3 regions of the Serratia sp. D1N4 genome follow, and region 1 is predicted to be linked to each of the others. Evidence: predicted binding sites of a transcription regulator. Region 1 holds the regulator's gene; each other region holds the start of a gene.

Region 1 (4,092 bases):
GGGTATTGCGATCGGCGTCGAGGAACAGCAGTTGCGGTGAAAAGCTCTCTGGCAACTGCGTCATTGCATGTTCGAACACTTCCGGTGATTCGGGCATGTTACGCACGTCAATGCTCACCGCCGCAGAGGTATTACGCTCAGCCAGCGTTTGAGCAAGCTGCGGCAGCAGTACTACCGGCAGGTTATCAACGCAGTAAAAACCCATATCTTCCAGCGCCCGTAGGGCGACAGACTTCCCTGAACCGGAACGGCCGCTGACAATCATCAGCACCATGTGGCAACTCCCCCTGGCATCTCAATGGCGCTTATCGCCACCGTTAGGATCTTTTATTATCCAGGCCGAAGCCTGGATGCATTATCAGTAAAACAGTAGCTTTTTCATGGCTGAAAGTCACGTCAACCAACGGTTATTCGGTGATAATCTGATAGAGCTCTTCATCGGTCTGTGCAGCCCGCAGGCGGCGGCAGACGGTTTTGTCCGCCAACCGTTTGGCGACCAGCGACAGCGTATGCAAATGCGTTTTGCATTGGTCGGCCGGGACCAGCAAGGCGAACAGCAGGTCGACCGGCTGGTTATCAATGGCGTCAAAGGCGATGGGTTGTTCCAGACGGATAAACACGCCAACGGCACGCAGGGTGTCCTCTTCCAGTTTGCCATGGGGGATCGCGATACCGTTGCCGATACCGGTACTGCCCATGCGCTCCCGGGTGAGAACCGCCTCAAACACCACCTGCGAAGGCAGGTTGAGCTGTTTGGCTGCCAATTCGCTGATAATTTCCAACGCCCGTTTCTTGCTGGTGCAGTGTACCGAGCTTTTGGTGCACTCGATGTTTAATACCGAGCTTAATTGCATTATTTCGTTGTTCATCTCATCTTCACTTAAAAAACCTCATCAAACGCTGTGACTGGCGATTTGAAACCACAACGGGTGGTGTGCAAACTGCCTGTGCCGATTACGCTTGATGAATCGGTTTTTTTCGCCGGTTTAACCCTGATGGCTGATCGGCGTGCCCCATTCAGGGTAACACGCCGATGGTTGCCTGGTAGCCAATGACTACAATTTGGGCTGCTTTCGCCTGGGCGATCGCGGCCTTAATGTCAGTGCTGCTTGAGTTTGTCTTTATGCTTGTTCAATTGGCGCGCCAGTTTATCGATCAGGCTGTCAATTGCGGCATACATATCTTCTTTTTCCGAGGTGGCGTGCAACTCGCCTCCATTCACGTGCACCGTTGCTTCAGCAATCTGCTGCACTTTTTCCACACTAAGAACGACATACACCTGATTTATGCGATCAAAATACTGTTCGAGTTTGGCGAACTTGGTGTTCACAAACTCACGCATAGGTTCAGTGACTTCGATGTGGTGTCCGGTAATGTTGAGCTGCATAATGTCTTCCTTCTCTAGTGAGGTCAAATCAACTGTTTGCGCTGATTTGACGGCGGGATGGACAAAGACTCTCGGTACTTGGCAACGGTGCGCCGTGCCACCATGATCCCCTGATCGGAAAGCATCGTGGCCAGCTTGCTGTCGCTAAGCGGTTTAGCGGGGTTTTCCGCCGCAATCAACTTCTTCACCAACGCACGGATCGCCGTGGAGGAGGCTTCGCCGCCGCTGTCGGTATTCACATGGCTGGAGAAGAAATATTTTAATTCAAAAATGCCGCGCGGGCTGTGCAGAAACTTCTGCGTGGTCACGCGCGAGATGGTCGATTCGTGCATCTCCACGGCCTGGGCGATATCGGCCAGCACCATGGGTTTCATAAATTCTTCCCCCTGTTCAAAGAACGCTTCCTGCTGATCGACAATGCAGCGGGTCACTTTGAGCAGAGTGTCGTTACGGCTTTCCAGGCTTTTAATCAGCCACTTCGCTTCCTGCAGATTGCTGCGGATAAACTGGCCGTCGGCATCGTTGCGCACGCTATTGCCAAGCGCAGCATACTGCTGGTTGATCTTCAGCCGCGGGATGCTGTCAGTATTGAGTTCAACCTGCCATTTATCCTGTACCTTGCGCACCAGCACATCCGGGATCACATACTCTGATTCACCGGTGTTGATTGACTGACCAGGACGCGGGTTGAGCGACTGAATCAGCACCATCGCTTCTTTCAGTGTATCTTCTTTTAAGCGGGTTGTTCGCATCAGGCTGCGAAAGTCGTGATTGGCCAGCAAATCCAGATGATGACTGACGATTAATTGTGCTTCGGCGAGATAAGGCGTGTCTTTGGCGTATTGAGAAAGCTGGATCAGCAAGCAATCACGCAGATCGCGCGCGGCAACGCCGATCGGGTCGAAGCGCTGTACGCGTTTCAGTACCGCCTCGACCTCGTCCATGGTCACATTGTCATCACCGATGCTTTCCAGAATGTCTTCCAGCGGCACGGTGAGATAGCCGGTATCATCAACGGCGTCGACGATCGAGGTGGCAATGGCCGCGTCGGTATCGGAAAACGGCGTTAAATCCACCTGCCACATCAGATAGTCTTGCAGCGTCTGGGTGGTTTCCCCCTGATAGACCGGGAGTTCATCATCGCTGTAATCGATGCTGTTACCTGATGGGGTACCTGCGGTGTAGATTTCGTCCCAAGTGGCATCCAGAGGCAGCTCTTCGGGCATATCCTTCTGTTCCAGCGCTTCACGGGTATCCAGCGCTTCGGTCTCGGGGCGTTCTTCAGTGTCGATCTCGTCGTGCAGGTCGGTTTGTTCAAGCAGTGGGTTGCTCTCTAACGCCAGTTGGATTTCCTGCTGGAGCTCAAGCGTGGACAGCTGCAGCAGACGTATCGCCTGCTGTAGCTGGGGAGTCATCGCCAATTGTTGGCTGAGCCTGAGTTGCAAACCTTGCTTCATAATCTTCAGGTTACTTCCGTTTGCTAGAACCTAGAGGCGGAATTCTTCGCCCAGATAAACGCGTTTCACTTGCTCATCGGCCAGAATAGCATCTGGTGTGCCATGGGCAATCAGTTTGCCTTGGCTGACAATGTAGGCGCGTTCACACACGTCCAGCGTTTCGCGCACGTTGTGGTCAGTGATCAGCACGCCCAGGCCGCTGTCACGCAGGTGCTCGATGATTTTCTTTATATCGATAACGGAAATCGGGTCAACCCCGGCAAAGGGTTCATCCAGCAGGATGAATTTCGGGTTGGCGGCCAGCGCGCGGGCAATTTCCACGCGGCGGCGTTCACCACCGGAAAGTGACTGGCCCAGGTTGTCGCGCAGATGAGAAATATGGAACTCCTCCATCAGTTCTACCGCACGATCGGTACGCTGTTCGCTGGTGAGATCGTCACGGATTTCCAGCACGGCCATCAGGTTGTCGTAAACGCTCAGGCGACGGAAGATCGAGGCTTCCTGCGGCAGATAGCCGATACCGCGGCGTGCACGCGCATGCAGCGGCAGAATGCTGATGTCTTCTTCATCGATGGCGATACGCCCGGCATCGCGCTGAACGATACCCACGACCATGTAGAAAGTAGTGGTTTTCCCTGCGCCGTTGGGGCCCAGCAGGCCGACGATTTCGCCGGATTTCACTTTCAGGCTGACGTCTTCAACGACTTTGCGGCCTTTATAGGCTTTCGCCAGATGTTCTGCGATGAGTGTTGCCATAAGTGATTAGTTACTCTTCTTTTGACCGTTTTTGTCTTGCAACTGTGATGGCACCAGCACCGTGGTCACGCGTTTGCCTTTATCGCTGAACGCCTGCATCTGCTGCTGCTGTACCAGATAGGTGATGCGATCGCCCTGCACATTGCTGTCGAGCTGTTCCAGGTAGGCATTGCCAGTGAGCGTGACTAACTGGGTGGCAACGTCGTAACGAACTTTTTGTGCATGGCCTTTCACCGGCTTGCCGTTATCTTGCATCTGGTAGAACGTGACCGGGTTGCCAAAGGCTTCAATGTAGGTCTTGTTCTGATCGCCATCTGGACGAGTAACCACCACTTTATCGGCTTTGATCTCAATGGTGCCCTGCTTGATCACCACTTCGTCGGTAAAGGTGCTGACGTTGCTCTGCATATCCAGCGATTGTTTCAGTGAATTGATATTCACCGGCTGATCGGCGTCGGATTTCAACGCCAGAACCGGAGTGCTGGCGGTCAA
Region 2 (4,092 bases), 2.1 Mb from region 1:
AGCGCGTACAGCCCACCGAAGAATGCGGTACCGGCCGCCAGCAGCAATACCAGCAGGCCCCACCACAGCGGCGGCGTGCCCAGTAGATCCAGGCCGATTTTCAGCACGCCAAGCAGGCCAACTTTCATCAGTGCCGCAGAGAACAGCATCGCCGCCGAGGCGGGTGCGCTGCTGTGAGATTGCGGCACCCAGGCATGCAGCGGCATCACCCCGGCAAAAATGCCGAAGCCCGCCAGCGCCAGCAGAAACACGCCGCTGCGTAACGTATCGGGCAACGGCGTGGCGCGGATCGCGCTAAATTGCAGGCTGTGGCTGTGGGTAGCAACCAGCGCAAAAGCCACGATCAGCAGCAGCGTACCAAGGCGCGCCAGCAGGAACTGGTTATGCCCGGCACGCAGGCTTTTACCATCCTGCGGCTTGCCGATCAGGAAGTAACCGCACAGCGCCGCCAACTCCAGCAGCAACACTAGCGCGATGGCGTTATCGGCCATCACCGCCGCACTGAGGGCCGCCAGCAGCAGATGGGTTAACCCGCCGATGCGGCCGCGTTGCTGGGCGCTAAGAGTGTGCAACCAACCGGCGTGATACAGCCCAGCGCACAAAGCGCTCAGGGCAATCACCAACAGCAGCAGGGCATTCAGGCCACTGACCTCAACGGCATAGTGCAGCCAGGGTAAAACGGCGCTGTGCAGCGGGCTGAACAGCATTTTCCCCGCGGCCAGCAAGGCGGTGAGCGCACAGAGAATAAGGCCGCCGCCGCTGAACAGAGCTCCCAGGCGCGGCCAGGATGCCAGCAGCCAACTCAGCAGGGCGAACAGCAGATGCCCCGCCAGTGCCAGCGCAAGTAGCAACAGCGGATCGGGTAGTGTGGCATTCATCATGAGTGTGGCTCCTTGCGGGTGACGAACGGCAGATCGGCGCAGAGCGCCTGCATGGCGTTGCGCCGCTTCTGTTTGCTGGCGTGGCGCACGTCGCTATCGGTCACTAGCCGGATGGCTTGGGTAGGACAGGTGCGGATACAGGCCGGGCCTGCGGGGCTGAAGGCACACAGATCGCACTTCACCGCCACCGCGCGCACGCCCGGCAGGCAATCGAGAAAGGCACTGATTGGGCGCGGTGCGCGTTCGGCAGGCAGCGCCAATGGGGTATTACAATCGGCTGGGATAGCCAGCGGCCTGCTGCCAGCGAAACCGATGGCACCGAACGGGCAGGCAATGCCGCACAGCTTGCAACTGACGCACAGGCTTTCGTTCAGCACGATGGCGCTATCCTGATGCCGAATGGCATTCACCGGGCACACCTGCGCGCAGGGCGCGTCTTCGCATTGGTGGCACATCACCGGTGCCGAGTCGTAAGCGCTGCGTTTAACCTGTAACCGAGGCAGTGCCTGCAACCCCTGTAGCCGGTGTTCCTCAGAACAACTCGCCATGCAGGTGTTGCAGCCAATACAGAGTTTGGGGTCCGCAATGATAAAGCGGTTCATGCACGCTCCTTGTTTCGTCATTTTTGACGAAATCGACAGTAAAAAATGACGTTTCGACAGTTATGCAGGCTGGGTAATTTTTATCAGCGCGTCATGAATGGCATGGCCGTCATGCAATGAATCAAACAGGCATTGATAGATGACGGCGATCTTATTCAGGTAGTGATCGAAGACCGCTGGCATATCGCGGTTATTCACCACGCCGTCGATATTGCCGTCTTCACCCAGCGTGGCGTGGGCGAAGGGCGCAAAGTGCTCTGCTTCCTGGGGGCTGGCCAGATTAATGCTGTAGCAAATATCGCGGCTGTAAAAACCATCGGTTAACTGAACGCGGACAAGAAAGTGATTGAATAAAATAAAGCGCAGGTCATTTTCCTGGCTGTAGGTAAATTCATGATTAATCTTCTTTTTCGTGGTAGTCACCGCCTTGATCAGCGTGCTGTGATAGGTTTGCCACTGCGCCATCAAGCGGTTGTTTTTACTGGCGATATAGTCAGCCTGGCTGGTTACTTCACTGATTGTGCTCATGCTCGTCACCCAATATTGAAATCACGACTGTCGAAATAGTTGTTGGTCAGCTTGCTATGGCATAAAGCGTGCCAAAACCGCTATTCGCTCACTATTCCCTTTAGATTCAATCGGTAATCATTCACTACCGGGTAAACGTTCAACTTCATTAGGGTGTCGATGACATGTCGTTCGACAAATATGTCACTCGCGATTTGGCACCGTATTTGCAAAGAGAGATCCATGACTCGGTGTACGGAGGTTCAATGCACGAAATAACCTTGTGCCAGCACGCGGTGGAGATCATGCAGCAGCATGCCCGGCAACATCAGGCGCGGCGCATTACTGCGGTGTGGTTTGAAGTGGGGGCATTTTCCTGTGTAGAGGCGGAATCGCTGAGGTTCTGTTTCGACATGGTGTGCCGCGGCACGCTGGCAGAAGGGTGCGAACTGCATGTGATCGAGCAGCAGGCGCAGTGCTGGTGCCATGACTGCCAAGCGGATGTTCGGCTGCTCATGCCGCAGGTGTTGCTCTGCCCGCAGTGTGCCGGGCGCAATCTGCGGGTGCAGGCGGACGATGGCCTGCAAATCAAGCGCCTGGAAATTGAATAACGCAAAGGGGAATGAATATGTGCAGTACCTGCGGTTGTGCCCAAGGTGAAGTAACGATTGAAGGCGAAGTAAAAGTGCCATTCCGCCCGCAACGGAGCCTGCAGGGCGATCTGCATTACGGCTTTGGCGTGGCAGGCACCCATGCGCCGGGCATCAGCCAGCGCCGGATGCTGGAGATTGAAACCCGCGTGCTGGATAAAAACGATCGGCTGGCGGAACACAACCGGCAGTATTTCGCCGCGCAGCATATTCTGGCGCTGAATCTGGTTTCCAGCCCCGGTTCGGGTAAAACCACGCTGCTGACCAACACCCTGTTGCGGCTGCGCGGCAAGCAGGAGTGCGCGGTGGTCGAAGGCGATCAGCAAACCACCAACGATGCCGAACGCATTCGCGCTACCGGGGTGGCGGCGATCCAGGTTAATACCGGCAAAGGCTGCCATCTGGATGCTCAGATGGTGCAGGATGCCGCTCAGCGGCTGGCGCTGAAGCCGCACAGCCTGCTGTTTATCGAGAACGTGGGCAATCTGGTGTGCCCGGCCAGTTTCGATCTCGGCGAGCGGCACAAGGTGGCGGTGCTGTCGGTAACCGAAGGGGAAGACAAACCGCTGAAATATCCACATATGTTTGCCGCCGCCAGCCTGATGCTGCTGAACAAGATCGATCTGCTGCCCTATCTGGACTTTGATCTGGCGGCCTGCATTGCCAATGCCCGCTTGGTTAACCCAGCGATCGAGGTGATCGCTCTGTCTGCCAGCAGCGGTGAGGGCATGGATCAGTGGCTGGCCTGGCTGGAGGCGCAGCTATGTGCATAGGCATTCCCGGCCAGATCGTAGCATTGGATAAGATCCAGCCGCAGCACGCCTGGGCTGATGTATGCGGAGTACAGCGCGAGGTCAATATTGCCCTGGTGTGCCAGGCCGATGAACCCCGCGAAGCGCTGATCGGCTGCTGGGTGTTGATCCACGTAGGCTTTGCCATGAGCCGCCTTGACCAGCAAGAAGCTCAGGAGATGCTGGCGGCCTTGCAGGCGATGGGGGAAGTGGAACAGGACGTGGCGCTGTTTCTGGCCGGGGAAGGTAACCATGGATTACGTTGATGAATTCCGCGATCCGCGCCTGGTAAAACTGCTGTTGCAGCGTATTTTCCGCCGCGCGGAGCAGCTACCGGCGACCGCCGAGCGGCCATTGCAGATCATGGAAGTCTGTGGTGGGCATACCCATGCCATTTTCCGCTTTGGGCTGGATAAGCTGTTGCCGCCGCAGATTGAATTTATCCATGGCCCTGGCTGCCCGGTGTGCGTGTTGCCGATGGGGCGCATTGATGCCTGCTGCGAGATTGCCGCGCATCCTGAGGTGATTTTCTGCACCTTTGGTGACGCGCTGCGCGTGCCGGGCAGGCAGGGTTCGCTGTTGCAGGCCAGAGAGCGCGGGGCCGATGTGCGGGTGGTGTACTCACCGCTGGACGCCTTGCAACTGGCGCGGCAAAACCCGC
Region 3 (4,092 bases), 540 kb from region 1:
TTATCCGGTTTTTCCAACGACACCAATTGGCAAACACGCTCTGCAACCTGATGAATGCTCTGGGTAATATGCTGACCAGGCCGCTGTGGCCCCAGCAAGCGATCCACCAGATTACGCAGCCGATCGGCCTGCTCGATGATCACTTTGGTGTATTCGGTCAGCGCCGGATCGGGCAGCGCCTTGGCCAGCAACTGTGCTGCGCCACGCAGGCCACCGAGCGGATTTTTGATTTCATGTGCCAACCCGCGCACCAGATCGCGTGCTGCCACTTGCTGAGCATGCTGCAACTGTTCCTGGCTCAATCGGCGCTGGTTATCCATCGGTGCCAGCTCGATCAGGATAAAGCCTTCAGGCAGCGCCTGGGCGGTCAAGGAGAGGATGTGCGCACGGCTATCGACCACCAGGGTCACTTCATTGTCGGTAAAGCCCTGGCCTGCGTTGAGGCTCTCGCGCATCAGATCGATGTTCAGCGAAAAATAGCCCAGTAATTCAGGCAATGGCGTACCGAAAAGTTTACGGGAACTTTGCGCCAGCAGTTGCTGCGCTGCCGGGTTGGCGTAGTGAACAGCAAGCCGGTCATCCAACAGCAGGATGCTATTGATCAGAGAATTGAGGATCTGCCCAGCATCGGGTAGCTTGCCAGTTGCCATACATGCCCTTCATCTTTCAAGGCACAGCGTTGTTGGCCGCCCTTGCTTACTCCAGTCACTTGGCCGACCAAGCATCCTGGGGATGCGCTCGGTTGCCGCCTAGCTATACCATGGAACCTATTGGGTACAGAAGACGTCTGCACCTTTTTAGTGCATCCATCCTACTCCATCCTGCACTCTCGCGGTATGAAATAGTTTTGCAGAAAATACGGTGGAGAAAAAAGCCCATCAGAGATGGGCTAAAAAGTTTCCACGGCAACAAAAAAACGGCAACTGAAACCGGTGCGCCATCCGCGGACAGCGCAAGGTATCATTTAAACGCTGTAGTACAGCTCGAACTCTACTGGGTGTGGCGTCATGCGAACGCGGTCCATCTCTTCTTTACGCAGTTCGATGTAAGCATCGATCGCGTCGTCAGTGAACACGCCACCACGGGTCAGGAACTCGCGGTCTTCGTTCAGTGCAGCCATAGCTTCATCCAGTGAGCCGGCCACTTTTGGAATCTCAGCTTCTTCTTCCGGCGGCAGGTCATACAGGTTTTTGTCCATGGCATCGCCAGGATGGATCTTGTTGATCACGCCATCCAGACCAGCCATCAGCAGTGCTGCGAAGCACAGGTATGGGTTAGCCGCTGGATCCGGGAAGCGCGCTTCGATGCGGCGAGCTTTCGGGCTGGAAACCACTGGAATACGAATAGACGCTGAACGGTTACGGGCAGAATAAGCCAGCATCACCGGTGCTTCGTAACCTGGGACCAGACGCTTGTAAGAGTTGGTGGTCGGGTTAGCCAGGGCGTTGATCGCTTTAGCGTGCTTGATGATACCGCCAATGTAGAACAGTGCGATGTCAGACAGGCCGCCGTATTTGTCGCCAGCAAACAGGTTAACACCGTTCTTGGACAGCGACATGTGGCAGTGCATACCGGAACCGTTATCACCGAACATCGGTTTTGGCATAAAGGTCGCGGTTTTACCAAATGCGTGCGCCACGTTGTGCACCACGTATTTGTAGATTTGGATTTCGTCGGCTTTCTTGGTCATGGTGTTGAAGCGGGTTGCCACTTCGTTCTGACCTGCGGTGGCCACTTCATGGTGGTGAGCTTCAACCACCAGACCCATTTCTTCCATGGTTAAACACATGGTAGAACGGATGTCCTGTGAAGAGTCAACCGGTGGTACTGGGAAGTAACCGCCTTTCACCGCTGGACGGTGGCCTTTGTTGCCGCCTTCGTATTTGGTGCTGGTGTTCCAGGCGCCTTCGATGTCATCGATGCTCACGTGGGAACCACGGATGCTGCTGCCGAAACGCACGTCGTCAAACAGGAAGAACTCTGGTTCTGGCCCAAACAGCACGGTGTCTGCAATGCCGGAAGAGCGCAGGAAATCTTCTGCACGTTTGGAGATCGAACGCGGGTCACGGTCATAGCCCTGCATGGTGCCTGGCTCGAGGATGTCACAGCGAATGATCAGCGTGGTTTCTTCAAAGAACGGATCCAGAACCGCAGTGCTGGCGTCTGGCATCAGCACCATGTCAGATTCGTTGATGCCCTTCCAACCACCGATCGAGGAGCCGTCAAACATTTTGCCTTCTTCGAAGAAATCGGCATTTACCTGATGAGCAGGGATGGTGACGTGTTGTTCTTTACCCTTGGTGTCAGTGAAGCGCAGGTCTACAAATTTCACTTCATGCTCATTCAGCATCGTTAAAACGTGTTCAGCGGACATACTTAACTCTCCCGGATTTATCGTTGTCGTCGTCGTGGAACGAATCTGTGGAAACTGGCTTGATTTCGCCTTGCGTAGACTAAAGCGAAAACTGTGCCAACTATTTTAAAAGCGCAATAATCGCCTTTCTGCGCGGGTTTTGCCCATCCCTAGTATGCACCATGGGGGATGCAATGCACTGCTGTGGTGCAAATAATGCCTGCTGGGGCACTTAAATGGTGCAAAACGTCATCAGTTGCTGCTTTTTGCACCGTGAATGAGATCACAAACTGACCTGTACACAGTTGTTTATAAGAGAGTGTTGTGATCTTGTTTAGTACCTCGCTTAATACGTGTACAATAGCGCGCTATTTCTAATGCCTGAGGCAAAGCTGTGATCGAAAATTTGCGTAACATCGCCATTATTGCCCACGTTGACCATGGTAAAACCACCCTGGTTGACAAGTTGCTGCAACAATCCGGTACTTTCGGAGAGCGTACAGAAGCAACTGAACGCGTAATGGACTCCAACGATTTGGAGAAAGAGCGTGGGATTACCATCCTCGCAAAAAACACCGCCATTAATTGGAAAGACTACCGCATCAACATCGTGGATACCCCAGGACACGCCGACTTCGGCGGTGAGGTTGAGCGAGTGATGTCAATGGTCGACTCGGTGCTGCTGGTCGTGGATGCGATGGATGGCCCAATGCCGCAAACCCGTTTCGTGACCAAGAAAGCGTTCGCTAACGGTCTGAAACCGATCGTGGTCATCAACAAGGTTGACCGCCCTGGCGCGCGTCCTGACTGGGTCGTTGATCAGGTCTTCGATCTGTTCGTTAACCTGGACGCCACCGACGAACAGCTCGATTTCCCAATCATCTATGCTTCTGCACTGCTGGGTATCGCAGGTCTCGACCATAACGAGATGGCTGAAGACATGACCCCGCTGTATCAGGCGATCGTTGACCACGTGTCTGCACCGCAGGTTGAGATGGATGCTCCATTCCAGATGCAAATCTCTCAGCTGGACTACAACAACTACGTTGGCGTGATCGGCATCGGCCGTATCAAGCGCGGTAAAGTGAAGCCTAACCAGCAAATCACTGTGGTCGACAGCGAAGGTAAAACCCGTAACGGTAAAATCGGTAAAGTGCTGACCCACATGGGTCTGGAGCGTATCGAAGCCACCGTTGCCGAAGCGGGCGACATCATCGCTATCACCGGTCTGGGTGAACTGAACATCTCCGATACCATCTGTGATGTGAACGCGGTAGAAGCACTGCCTGCGCTGTCGGTTGATGAACCGACCGTAAGCATGTTCTTTAACGTCAACACCTCACCGTTCTGTGGTAAAGAAGGCAAGTATGTGACTTCACGTCAGATCCTTGAGCGCCTGAACAAAGAACTGGTACACAACGTGGCATTGCGCGTTGAAGAAACGGCAGATGCTGATGCATTCCGCGTTTCAGGCCGTGGTGAACTTCACCTGTCGGTACTGATCGAGAACATGCGTCGTGAAGGTTTCGAACTGGCGGTTTCCCGTCCGAAAGTTATCTTCCGCGAAATCGATGGCCGCAAGCAGGAGCCATTCGAAAACGTGACGTTGGACATCGAAGAGCAGCATCAGGGTTCTGTGATGCAGGCGATGGGCGAGCGTAAAGCTGACCTGAAAAACATGGATCCTGATGGTAAGGGCCGTGTGCGTCTGGACTATGTGATCCCAAGCCGTGGTTTGA

Evidence for each region. Region 1 encodes sigma-54, which starts transcription at its own class of promoters, with help from an activator protein. Its sites were predicted from a motif close to GTTGGCACANNTTTCGCTNT; they were not measured.
Region 2: hypA (hydrogenase maturation nickel metallochaperone HypA) is a predicted target of sigma-54. The motif match lies at 2,205-2,224, and genes of this name have one in related genera.
Region 3: glnA (glutamate--ammonia ligase) is a predicted target of sigma-54. The motif match lies at 2,456-2,475, and genes of this name have one in related genera.

Annotation. Positions count from the first base shown of each region.
Region 1 is NZ_CM137274.1:4,731,364-4,735,455, reverse strand. It holds gene rapZ (RNase adapter RapZ) at 1-274, opposite strand, end outside; gene ptsN (PTS IIA-like nitrogen regulatory protein PtsN) at 408-869, opposite strand; gene hpf (ribosome hibernation promoting factor) at 1,100-1,387, opposite strand; gene rpoN (RNA polymerase factor sigma-54) at 1,411-2,844, opposite strand; gene lptB (LPS export ABC transporter ATP-binding protein) at 2,875-3,600, opposite strand; gene lptA (lipopolysaccharide ABC transporter substrate-binding protein LptA) at 3,607-4,092, opposite strand, start outside.
Region 2 is NZ_CM137274.1:2,655,380-2,659,471, forward strand. It holds gene ACX1CU_RS11585 (proton-conducting transporter transmembrane domain-containing protein) at 1-881, opposite strand, end outside; gene ACX1CU_RS11590 (4Fe-4S dicluster domain-containing protein) at 878-1,483, opposite strand; gene hycA (formate hydrogenlyase regulator HycA) at 1,544-2,011, opposite strand; gene hypA (hydrogenase maturation nickel metallochaperone HypA) at 2,257-2,601, shown strand; gene hypB (hydrogenase nickel incorporation protein HypB) at 2,619-3,413, shown strand; gene ACX1CU_RS11610 (HypC/HybG/HupF family hydrogenase formation chaperone) at 3,404-3,697, shown strand; gene hypD (hydrogenase formation protein HypD) at 3,684-4,092, shown strand, end outside.
Region 3 is NZ_CM137274.1:5,271,554-5,275,645, reverse strand. It holds gene glnL (nitrogen regulation protein NR(II)) at 1-650, opposite strand, end outside; gene glnA (glutamate--ammonia ligase) at 965-2,374, opposite strand; gene typA (ribosome-dependent GTPase TypA) at 2,748-4,092, shown strand, end outside.